Regions from separate parts of the Allobosea sp. 29B genome, predicted to be linked through region 1. Evidence: predicted binding sites of a transcription regulator. Region 1 holds the regulator's gene; the other holds the start of a gene.
The links. Region 1 encodes PhoB, which activates phosphate uptake and scavenging genes when phosphate is short. Its sites were predicted from a motif close to TGTCATNNANCTGTCAT; they were not measured.
Positions count from the first base shown of each region.

Region 2: the regulator PhoB is predicted to act here: its motif matches at 1,511-1,527, upstream of GV161_RS23715 (DUF47 domain-containing protein).

Region 1 is NZ_LR733817.1:2,271,909-2,278,059, forward strand. It holds gene pstC (phosphate ABC transporter permease subunit PstC) at 1-314, shown strand, start outside; gene pstA (phosphate ABC transporter permease PstA) at 329-1,219, shown strand; gene pstB (phosphate ABC transporter ATP-binding protein PstB) at 1,248-2,048, shown strand; gene phoU (phosphate signaling complex protein PhoU) at 2,086-2,808, shown strand; gene phoB (phosphate regulon transcriptional regulator PhoB) at 2,836-3,534, shown strand; gene GV161_RS11135 (YnfA family protein) at 3,544-3,864, opposite strand; gene GV161_RS11140 (NUDIX hydrolase) at 3,873-4,298, opposite strand; gene GV161_RS11145 (hypothetical protein) at 4,371-4,688, shown strand; gene GV161_RS11150 (GcrA family cell cycle regulator) at 4,764-5,312, opposite strand; gene GV161_RS11155 (aspartate aminotransferase family protein) at 5,858-6,151, shown strand, end outside.
Region 2 is NZ_LR733817.1:4,881,381-4,887,531, reverse strand. It holds gene GV161_RS23720 (extracellular solute-binding protein) at 103-1,431, opposite strand; gene GV161_RS23715 (DUF47 domain-containing protein) at 1,596-2,240, shown strand; gene GV161_RS23710 (inorganic phosphate transporter) at 2,256-3,269, shown strand; gene GV161_RS23705 (TIGR01459 family HAD-type hydrolase) at 3,474-4,352, opposite strand; gene phnD (phosphate/phosphite/phosphonate ABC transporter substrate-binding protein) at 4,510-5,553, shown strand; gene phnC (phosphonate ABC transporter ATP-binding protein) at 5,575-6,151, shown strand, end outside.

The sequences.
Region 1 (6,151 bases):
CGACCTGGGAGGTCGTCCGCCACGTCCTGGTGCCGCAGGCCGGCGTTTCGATCATCGGCGCCGTCATGCTCGGCCTCGGCCGCGCGCTCGGCGAGACCATGGCGGTGACCTTCGTCGTCGGCAACGCCAACCGGCTCTCGCCCTCGATCCTGGATCCCGGCTCGACCATCGCCTCGCGCATCGCCAACGAGTTCAACGAGGCGCTCGGCCTGCAGCTCAACTCGCTGATCGCGCTCGGTTGCATCCTGTTCTTCGTCACCTTCGTCGTCCTCGTCATCGCGCGCCTCCTGGTCGCGCGGGTGAAGCGCTACTGAGCGGAGCTGGACCCATGACCATGGCGACATCCACCAAGACCATGACCGCGCCGCATGTCGAATGGGGCCGCGTGCGCCCCGCGCGCCGCACCGCAGACCGGATGATGAAGATCATCGCGACGAGCTTCACCCTGATCGCGATCGTCGTGCTGTTCTGGATCCTCGGCATGCTGATCGTGAAAGGATTGGGCGGGCTCTCCGCCTCGACCTTCACCCAGATCACGCCGGGGCCGGGCACGGAGGGTGGCGGCCTCGCCAACGCCATCGTCGGCTCGATCGTGCTGACCTTCCTCGGTATTGCCGTGGCGACGCCGATCGGCGTGCTCGCCGGCACCTACCTGGCCGAATACGGCAAGGCCTCCAAGCTTGCCGAGCTCATCCGCTTCATCAACGACATCCTGCTCTCGGCGCCTTCGATCCTGATCGGCCTGTTCGTCTACGTGATCATGGTCGAGCCGTTCCGCGGTTATTCCGGCTGGGCTGGCGGCGTTGCTCTCGGCATAATCGCGATCCCGGTGATCGTGCGGACCACCGAGGACATGCTGCGCCTTGTTCCCGGCTCCCTGCGCGAGGCGGGCGCTGCGCTCGGCGCCCCGCCCTCCGTCGTCATCACCTCGGTGACCTGGCGGGCGGCGAAGTCGGGCATGGTCACCGGCATCTTGCTGGCCCTCGCCCGCATCGCCGGCGAGACTGCGCCGCTGATCTTCACGGCGCTCAACAATAATTTCTGGTTCTCGCCGAACCTCGTCGGCGGCGTCTCCAACCTGCCGGTGACGATCTATCAGTTCGCCTCCGCCCCTTACGAGAACTGGCAGCAGCTCGCCTGGGCGGGATCGCTGATCATCACCGTCTCAATCCTCGTGCTTTCCATCATCGCCCGGCGCATCGTGCGCGGCGGCAAGTGATAAGCGTCCGATCGGAAGGACCATGCAGATGCTTTCGACCCTTGAACTGAGCCCGCAGACGCTGGACGCCGAAGCTCCCGTTCGCATCGCCGTCAAGAACCTCGATTTCTACTACGGCGAGCACAAGGCGCTGAAGAACATCAACCTCGACTTCCGTGACCGGCACGTCACCGCGCTGATCGGCCCGTCGGGCTGCGGCAAGTCGACCCTGCTGCGCATCTTCAACCGCATCTACTCGCTCTATCCCGAGCAGAAGGCGACCGGCGAGATCCTGCTCGACGGCCGCAACATCATCTCCAACAATGTCGACGTGAACGAATTGCGCTCGCGCATCGGCATGGTCTTCCAGAAGCCGACGCCGTTCCCGATGTCGATCTACGACAACGTCGCCTTCGGCATCCGCCTCTACGAGAAGCCGCCGAAGTCGGAGCTCGACGACCGCGTCGAGGGCGCGCTGCGCCGTGCCGCCCTCTGGGACGAGGTCAAGGACAAGCTGAAGAGCTCCGGCATGGGCCTCTCCGGCGGCCAGCAGCAGCGCCTGTGCATCGCGCGCACCATCGCGCAGAAGCCCGAGGTCATCCTGTTCGACGAGCCGACCTCGGCGCTCGACCCGATCTCGACCGGCAAGATCGAGGACCTGCTCGAGCAGCTGAAGAGCGACTTCACCATCGTCATCGTCACCCACAACATGCAGCAGGCGGCGCGCATCTCGCAGTACACCGCCTTCATGTACCTTGGCGAGGTGATCGAGTTCGACGCCACCAACAACATCTTCATGAACCCGCATAAGAAGCAGACGCAGGACTACGTCACCGGCCGTTTCGGTTGACATTCCGAAGCGTCGGCAAGCCCCAAGGATACGCCCCATGTCCGACCATATCGTCCGCTCCTACGACGCCGATCTCGAAGGGCTGCGCCGCAGCCTCGCCGAGATGGGCGGCATGTCCGAGCGCATGCTCGGCGACTCCACCGTGGCGCTGGTGCGCCGCGACACCGCGCTCGCCCAGAAGATCATCAGCGCCGACCAGCGCCTCGACAATCTCCAGCGCGAGGTCGAGGAAAAGGCGGTGCTGACCATCGCCCGCCGCCAGCCGCTGGCGAACGACCTGCGCGAGCTGATCTCGGCGATCCGCATCGCCGCCGACATCGAGCGTGTCGGCGACCTCGCCAAGAACATCGCCAAGCGCGCCGTCGCGATCTCCGGCCAGTTCTCGCCGCCGCATCGCGCCGTGGTCGGCCTCGAGCATATGAGCCGCCTGGTTCAGGCCCAGCTCAAGGACGTGCTCGACGCTTATGCCGCTAGCAACGAGCAGAAGGCGATGGATGTCTGGCGCCGCGACGACGAGATCGACGCGCTCTACACCTCGCTGTTCCGCGAGCTCCTGACCTATATGATGGAAGATCCGCGCAACATCACCTTCTGCACGCACCTCCTGTTCTGCGCCAAGAATGTCGAGCGCATCGGCGATCACACCACCAACATCGCCGAGACCATCCACTACCTCGTCACCGGCCAGTCCATGGACGAAACCCGGCCGAAGCTCGACACCACCAACATCCTCGTCGACCTGCCGGCAGCCAATGGCTGAACTGGCGGGGCTTGAACGGACCCTGACATGCCCGCACGCATCCTGATCGTCGAGGACGAGGAGCCGCTCACCCTGCTGCTGCGCTACAATCTTGAGGCCGAGGGCTTCGAGGTCGACAGCGTGGCGCGCGGTGACGACGCCGAATTGCATCTGCGCGACCATACGCCCGATCTCGTCCTGCTCGACTGGATGCTGCCCGGCCTCTCCGGCATTGAGCTCTGCCGGCGCCTGCGCACGCGCCGCGACACCGAGCGCGTGCCGATCATCATGCTGACGGCCCGCGGCGAGGAGACCGAGCGCGTGCGCGGCCTTGCCACCGGCGCCGACGACTATGTCGTCAAGCCCTTCTCGCTGCCCGAGCTGATCGCCCGCATCCAGGCGCTGCTGCGCCGTGCCAAGCCCGGCCACGTTGCCGGCTTACTTGCTGCCGGCGATCTCGAACTCGACCGCACCACCCGCCGTGTCCGCCGTGCCGGGGCCGAGCTGCATCTCGGACCGACCGAGTTCCGCCTGCTCGAGTTCCTGATGCAGGCGCCGGGCCGGGTCTATTCCCGGGCGCAATTGCTCGACGCCGTCTGGGGCCGCGACGTCTATATCGACGAGCGCACCGTCGACGTTCATGTCGGGCGCCTGCGCAAGGCGATCACGCCCGCCAATGCCAAGGACCCGCTGCGCACGGTGCGCGGCGCCGGCTATGCCTTCGACGAGACTTTTGCGCGAAGTTGAGCGCTTCTGTCAGCGCGGCGCGGCGACGATCACCGCCGCGCCGGCGAGGCAGAGCGCGGCGCCGGCCAGGTCGTAGTGGTCGGGCGCGATCTTCTCGACCAGCGCCATCCAGGCCAGCGACGCCACAATATAGACGCCGCCATAGGCGGCGAAGGCGCGCCCGGCGGCTGGATTGTCGAGCAGGGTCAGCAGCCAGGCGAAAGCCGCGAGCGATCCCAGGCCCGGCAGCAGCCACCAGACCGGCTTGCCGAGCTTGAGCCAGGCCCAGAAGGCGTAGCAGCCGGCGATCTCCGCCAGCGCCGCGCCTGCGTAGGTCGCGAATGTCGCCATGCTGATGCCTACGCTTCCGGCCCGAAAGCCGCGGCCAGCCGGGCGAAGACCGGGCGATAGGCCTCCGATGCCAGCGGGGTCAGCGATCGGACCTGATCGAAGGTGAACCAGCGGATCTCGTTATGCTCGTCATTGCTGATCCTGGGCTCGCCGCCGGTCCATTCGATGACCGCGAACAGATGCCAGAGTGCGGGCGTGACGCCATCCGTCTCGGTCGTCTCGATCGTCTCGAAACGGCGGAAGACCGTCGTCGTGACGCCGAGCTCTTCCTGCAGCTCGCGGACGAGGGCGGCCTCGACGGCCTCGCTTGGCTCGACATGGCCGCCGATCGTATCCCAGCAGGAGGGGCGGTTCCGGCGGTGCGGAGCCCGCAAGCCCAACAGGAGCTGCCCATCCCGGATCGGCAGCGCGCAGGCATATTCGACAGGACCCATGCTCTCTCCTTGCCGTTTGGCGTTCGGTTGCATCGGCTGGACGACGATGCGCGGTTCCCGCAGATTGCCTTCATGCGCTTCACCAAATGGGACTATATCGCCTTTCCCTTTCTCGCCGCGCTGTTGATCGGCGTCGGCTATGGCGCGCTCCGCCTGGTCGGCTTCTTCGGTCTCGGCATACTCGGCCTGGTCATCGCGTTCATCACGGTGCGGATGGATCTGGAAGGGGATGGCGGTCCCGAGCAGTTCAAGGCCAGGGACCACATGTCGCGGGCCGAGAAGGCCGCTGATCAAGCCGAGAAGGCCTCGCGCCTGCAGCCGCTCTTCGTGGCGCAGGTCGTCGCGGCGGGCTTCGTCATCCTGGGCTTCGGATTTCACTTCCTGCTTTGACACAGGAACTGCCTCGACAACGAAAAGCCGGCCTTTCGGCCGGCTTTCATGGTCGTGCCACTCAGTTCCGAGCGCTCAGGCGCGGATGGGCTTGCGGTCGCGGCGCCGGTCGGCTGCCGGCTGGTAGGCGATCCGGGCGTGATAGGTGCAATAGGGCATGCCGGTCGCGCTGCGGCCGCCGCAGAAGCGGAACTCCGGCGTGGTCGGGTCGCCCATCGGCCAGCGGCACATATATTCGCGCAGATCCATGATCGTGACCCGCTCGGAGAACGGCACGACCACGTCCTCGGCCGGCGCCGGAGCGCGTTCGACCTGTGCTTCGGCCGCGATCTCGGGCGCGAACTGCGGGGCCAGCGCGGTGTTGCCGCGAGTCAGCCCAGAGCCACCGTTCTGATGGCCGGCCGGGTGGCTCGGTGGGCGGGCCGCTGGCTTGCGCGGGCGCGGCGTGGCCGAGCCGGGGCTCTTGGCCCGGCCGGACAAGCCGAGACGGTGAACCTTCCCGATGACGGCGTTGCGCGTGACGCTGCCGAGCTCGGCAGCGATCTGGCTTGCGCTCAGGCCGTCATTCCAGAGCTTCTTGAGCAGTTCGACGCGTTCGTCGGTCCAGGCTCCGGCTTCGGTCATGGGGTTGCACCTGTCTTCGTCATGCTTCGCCAGCGGGCCGGCGAGGCATAGGGAGAGATCATGGCGGAATCCGATACCGGCAGCGTCCGTTACAAAACGGAAGCCGTTACGCCCGGAACTGACGATACAGGAGACGCCGCACGAGATGTCGTATCTGACGAAGAGGACCATACAAGATGGCCTGACTCGGCCACAAGAGTCGCCGAATCGTAATTCGGCTTTTCCCCAGCCAATCGCCGCAGACGGCCGGACAGTGAGTCTATTCGGCAACGCTGCCGCGAGGTCAGCCGGAATTGACAGGGCCGGGCCGGTTTTGCATAGTCACCCGACGCAGCCGCCCCCAAGGGCGGCGCTTATGTTTTTGAGCGATCGGGATTTTCCTTTGATGCGGCTTGACGCGCGACGAGACGGCGGGAGCGGCCAGCGACGATAATGTCGCCGGCGGGTCGCATCGTGCCGGCATCATGCCGCCTTGCGTCCCACCCTGCCGTTCCCGGCCCGAGATTCCGCGCTACCTTCCTGTCTCGCCGCAAGGATTTTGCTCCATGAGCACCGTTTCCGCTTCTTCCGTTCTCCTGCCGACCTATGCCCGCGCCCCGATCGCGCTCGAGCGTGGCGAGGGCGCCTGGGCGATCACCGCCGATGGCACCCGCTATCTCGATTTCGGCGCCGGCATCGCCGTCAATTCGCTCGGCCACGCCCATCCGCATCTGGTCGAGGCGCTGACCCAGCAGGCGCAGCGCATCTGGCACACCTCCAACCTCTACACGATGCCCGAGGGCGAGAAGCTCGCCCGCCGGCTCTGCGAGGCGACCTTCGCTGAACGCGTTTTCTTCACC
Region 2 (6,151 bases), 2.6 Mb from region 1:
TGAAGCCGCGCCGATCCGGGATCCATTCCTGAACCGTTCCGGAATGGATCCCGGGTCTCCGCTTCGCTACGCCCGGGATGACGGCGGAGCTTGAAAAGCCTGTCACTTCGCCGCCTTCAGCGCCTCCTCGGCCTTGGCCTTCGCCTTTGCATAGTTGTCGCGGGCGAAGCTTGCCCATTGCGCCTCGACCTCGGCCTGGCGCGCACCCTTCTCCTTGCCGCCGGTGAAGGCGGCGCGCAGCTCCGGGCTCGCGGCCTGCGCCTCGGTGACGGGGAGCGCCGCAATCAAGTTGCGCGCCTCGTCGGCGAGCGCCTTGGCCTGGGCGTTCGGCTTCTTGGCCAGCGCCGCATCGACCTCGTGCAGCGTCTTGGTGACGCCCTTCAGCGCATCGAGCTGGAAGGAGATCAGCTGGTCGAACAGCGTGTCGACCACGGCGGTGCGCGCTTCCGACTTGTCGACGTCGAAGCCGATCATCTTCTGGAAGCGCGGATCCGTGAACGGGTTCGGATAATCGGCGCCGGCCTTGGCATAGACCGCAGGGTTGACCGGCAGGCGACGGATGCCCGGCTCGAGCAGCACCTCCTGCCCGGTCGGCGAGAGCAGGAACTCGATGAAGGCCTCGGCCGCCGCCTTGTTCGGCGGGTTGGCGATGATGCCGACATTGGCCGGCACGACCGTGGTGACCGTCGGGTAGACGAACTTGACCGGGAAGCCCGAGGCCTGCGCCGAGAAGGCGAAGAAGTCAATGACGATGCCGACGCCGACCTGGCCGGAATTGACCGCCTCCGGCACGCCGAAGGAGCGCTCGGTGATCGAGTGGAAATTGCCGGACATCTCCTTGAGGGTACGCCAGCCCTTCTCCCAGCCCTCGCCCTGCAGGATGGTCTCGACGGTCAGATGCGTCGTACCCGAGCGTGCCGGCGAGGCGATCGAGACATGGCCGTAGAAGGCCGGCTTGGCGAGGTCCTGCCAGTCCTTCGGCTCGGGCAGCTTGTTGGCCTTAGCATAGCGCTCGTTCCACATGATGCCGTAGCCGGACGCGGCGAAGCCGAAATAGAAGCCGGCCGGGTCGTTGATCGGATAGGAGCCGATCTTGTCGGGGATGCCGGTCGCCTTCGGCTTGTAGGCAGAGAGCAGGCTCTTGCCTTTCAGCACCTCGAAGGCGTCGGGCGCTGAGGCCCAGAACAGGTCGACCTGATTGTTGGCCTTGGTCTCCTCGACATATTTCACGCCGGCATTGGTGTTGCGGTTCTGGACCTCCAGCGTGACACCGGGCACTGCCTTCTCGAAGGCCTTCTTGATCGGGTCGGTGACGTCCTTCGAGAACGAGGTCACGACCGTGACCTTGCCCGACGGCGCTTGCGCATGAACAGCCGAGGCGGCCAGGGCCAGTCCGAGCGCCGAGACGAGCGCGATCCTGCGTGTAAACATCCAAATCCTCCCTTTCGTCTTCTGTGCCCGCCGACGTCGAGGCCGGCGGCTGGCAAAACCGGTGAATCCGGATTGCCGTTGTCGCAAAACTGTCACAAAAGGCGCAGGCGTGTCATCCCGCTCATTTGCCGCGGGGCGGACTAAGTTGGTGAGAGGCCGTTCCGATGCTGGGCTGGTTCCAGAAGCTGCTGCCGAAGGAAGACAAGTTCTTCGTGCTGTTCGAGCGTCATGCGCAGACGCTGCAGGCGGGCGCCGCGGCGCTCGACGGCCTGCTCAGCGGGGCGACGCCGATCGAGGCCGGCTGTTCCGAGATCTTCGCCGAGGAGAACCGCGCCGACGCGATCGCCGGCGAGGTCATGCTCGAGGTCGGCCGCACCTTCATCACGCCCTTCGACCGCGGCGACATAGAGGAACTGATCGGCTCGATGGACGACGCCATCGACCAGATGCAGAAGACTGCCAAGGCGATCCGCCTGTTCGAGGTCGAGAGCTTTACGCCCTGCATGCAGGAGCTCGGCAAGACGGTCGTCGCAGCCTCGCAGAAGGTCGGCGAGCTCCTGCCGATGCTGCGCGACATCAAGAAGCACGCGGTCGGCATCGGCGCGCTCGCCAAGGAGATCGGGGCAATCGAGGAGCACTCCGACCAGCTTTACGATCAGGGCCTGAAGGAGCTGTTCAAGGCCCATCGCGGCACCGACGCCATGGGCTTCATCGTCGGCGCTGAGATCTACGACCACTTGGAAAAGGTGGTCGACCGCTTCGAGGACGTCGCCAAGCGCGTCAGCCGCATCGTGCTCGAACACCTCTGAGCGGCGCGGCCTCCTGTGGACTTCGCCAGCTTCGCCCCTGCCCTCCTCTTCCTGATCGCCGTCGCGCTGCTGTTCGATTTCCTGAACGGCCTGCATGACGCCGCCAACTCGATCGCGACCATCGTCTCGACGCGGGTGCTGGCGCCGCAATGGGCGGTGTTCTGGGCCGCCTTCTTCAACTTCATCGCCTTCCTGTTCTTCGGCCTGCACGTCGCCCAGACGGTCGGCTCCGGCATCATCCAGGCGACGATCGTCGACGACCGCGTGATCTTCGGCGCACTGACCGGCGCGATCGTCTGGAATGTCGTGACCTGGATCGCCGGCATCCCGTCGAGCTCGTCGCATGCGCTGATCGGCGGGCTGGTCGGCGCCGGCCTGTCCAAGGTCGGCCTCTCGTCGATCGTCTGGTGGGGGCTCGGCAAAACTTTCCTCGCGATCTTCATGTCGCCGGCGATCGGCTTCGCGCTGGCGCTGCTGCTGGTGCTGATCGTCTCCTGGACCTTCCTGAAGGCGGCGCCGATCAAGGTCGATTCGACCTTTCGCCTCCTGCAATTCGTCTCGGCCTCGCTCTATTCGCTCGGGCACGGCGCCAATGACGCGCAGAAGACGATGGGCATCATCGCCGTGCTGCTATTCTCGCACGGCATGATGGGCGAGACCTTCTCGGTGCCGTTCTGGGTGGTGATCTCCTGCCAGGCGGCGATGGCGCTCGGCACGCTCTGCGGCGGCTGGCGCATCGTCCACACCATGGGCTCCAAGATCACCCGCCTCTCGCCGCAACAGGGCTTCTGCGCCGAGACCGGCGGCGCCATCACCCTGTTCCTGGCGACCTATCTCGGCGTCCCCGTCTCGACCACGCACACCATCACCGGCGCGATCATCGGCGTCGGCGCGGCAAGGCGGGTCACCGCAGTGCGCTGGGGCGTCGCCCGTGGGATCGTCTTCGCCTGGATCGTCACCATGCCGGCGGCGGGCCTGATCTCGGCGCTGGCCTATGCTCTGTCAGGCTTCTTCCTGACCGGCCGTTGAGGCGCTTCCGCCTCTAGTTGGAATCACACCGTCTTTCCGGGGCAGGCCGAAGGCCTGAGCCCGGAACCCAGAACCGATGCCCTCTCCGGAAAAGCGCGTCGGCCACAACGCCATCCTGACAACCGGCATCGGTTCTGGGTTCCGGGCCCTTCGCTGCGCGAAGTCCCGGAATGACGGCGTGGTTCCGCATGAAATCGGCATGCTCTAGCCGAGCAGCGGCAGCGCATAGGTCGGGCTACGCCCGGCGCGGGCAAAGAGCGCAAGACAGCTCGACGGGTCCATCCCCGCGCCATCCCAAGCGATCTCGCCGCGATGAATGCCGCCGCCGATGAAGACGCTGTCGATGCCGGCGCCTTGCGCACCGGCGATGTCGTGCTCAAGCGAATCGCCGATCGCCACGACCCGGCTGCGGTCGAGCCCGAGCTTCGCCTGGCAAGTGCGATAGATTCGCGGCTGCGGCTTGCCGTGATAGCGCACGGCGCCGCCGAGCTGCTCATAGGCCCGCGCGACGAGGCCCGGCGCTTCCTGCAGACCACCCTCCGGGCTGGCGCGGTGCAGGTCGGGATTGGCACAGAGCATCGGCAGGCGCCGCTCACCGGCAGCCTTGAGCAGATCCATCCAGCCGGCTACCGACTGCCGTGGTGGGTCCATCGTCATCAGCAGGATGAAGTCAGCGATGGCGACATCATCGACCAGGTCGAGGCCGAGCCCCTCCGCCAGATGCACCTCACCCTCGCGCGCCAGCAGCAGGCAACGGTGGCCGAGCGTGCGGTGGAACGGCTCGTCGCGCGCCCTCAGCGCCTCGCGGGCATCGTCCCCGGCCGAGACGACCTCGTCATAGAGCTCGCGCGCAAAGCCCATCTTCGCCAGCAGCACGGCGTTCTCGGTTCCGCGGCGCCCGGAATTGGAGAGGATGATCACGCGCTTGCCCGCCCGGCGCAGCATCTCCAGCGCCGCCACGGCTCCCGGATAAGGCCGGACGCCGTCATGCAGCACGCCCCATTGGTCGAGCAGGAAGCCGTCATAGCGCGGCATCAGCGTCGCGAGGCTGTCCGGAAAGGTTGTAGAGGAGCGCTTTTGCATCATCAGGATTGAGGCGGAGCCTGCTCTCGTCGTGGACAAGGCCACTTTAGTCGTAAGATCAGGGGTCCGGTCCGGCTGGAATATGACAGTTTTGTGTCACATACTATAGCCAGCTCATAATCAAGATCGACCGGGAGAGACGCCGACTATGACCAAGATGCTGACTTGCCTGTCCGCCACGACTTCGTTGCTCCTTAGCCTCGGGCTCACTGGGGCGGCGCAGGCGCAGGACGCCTGCCCCAATCGCGGCCAGCTCGACACGATGTATTGCGACGCTAACAAGGACCTGGTCGCCGACGTGCCGACCGAGGCCTCGAAGCTGAAGGATCCGTCGGCGCTGGTCTGGGCCTATACGCCGGTCGAGGACCCTGCCGTCTACGCCAACATCTTCAAGCCGCTGACCGACCATCTCGCCGCCTGCACTGGCAAGCGCATCGTCTATTATCCCGTGCAGTCGAACTCAGCCGAGATCGAGGCGATGCGCTCGGGCCGCCTGCACTTTGCCGGCTTCTCGACCGGCCCGACCGGCTTTGCCGTCAACCTCGCCGGCGCGATCCCGTTCGCCGCCAAGGGCTCCGCCGCCGGCGTGCGCGGCTACAACCTCGTCGCCGTGGTCAAGGCCTCCAGCCCCTATCAGAAGCTGTCGGATCTCAAGGACAAGAAGGTCGCCCACACCTCGCCCTCGTCCAATTCCGGCAACCTCGCCCCGCGCGTGCTCTTCCCCGAGCATGGGCTCGAGGCCGACAAGGACTACAAGCCGCTGATGTCGGGCGGCCATGACAAGTCGATCCTCGGTGTGGTCTCGGGCGACTATGACATGGGCGCGGTCGCCGGTGACGTCTATGAGCGCATGATCGTGCGCGGCACGATCAAGAAGGAGGACACCCGCGAGATCTATCGCAGCGCGATCTTCCCGACCTCGTCCTTCGCCTATGCGCACGACCTCAAGCCCGAGCTCGCCAAGAAGCTGACCGACTGCTTCTTCTCCTTCCGCTTCACCCCGGAGATGACCAAGGAGTTCAACGGCGACGATCGCTTCCTGCCGATCACCTACCAGAAGGACTGGGCGGTCGTGCGCGATGTCGCCGAGAAGTCGGGCACGCCCTACAACAAGTCGGCCTACGACACCGAAGCCAAGCGCGAGGCCGACGAGCTCGCCAAGAAGAAGGCGCAGCAGCCCGCGCCGGCCAAGGCTCCCTGACGCGAAAGCCATAGCAAGCTCATGAGCGCGCTTCCCGCCGCAGAGGCGCCCGGCCATGGCCGGGCGCTCATCATCCGCAACCTCGTCAAGGAGTACCGCAAGGGGCAGCCGGTCCTGCGCGACATCTCGCTCAGCGTCACCGAGCCTGGCATCGTCGCGATCATCGGCCCGTCCGGCACCGGCAAGTCGACGCTGATCCGCTGCATCAACCGGCTGGTCGATCCGACCTCCGGCTCAATCATGCTGGGCGGAACCGATCTGGCGAAGCTGCAGGGTGAGCCGCTCAGGGCCGCACGCCGGCGCCTCGGCATGGTCTTCCAGGAATACAACCTGGTCGAGCGGCTGACGGTGATCGAGAACGTGCTCTGCGGCCGACTCGGCTATGTCCCGGTCTGGCGCGCCTGGACGCGGCGCTTCCCCGAAGAGGATATCGCCCGCGCCTTCGCACTGCTGGAATCGGTCGGGCTCGGCGACTTCGCCACCCGCCGCGCCGACCAGCTCTCCGGCGGCCAGCGCCAGCGCGTCGGCATCGCCCGCGCGGTGATGCAGGAGCCGGACCTCATCCTCGCCGACGAGCCGACCTCCTCGCTCGATCCCA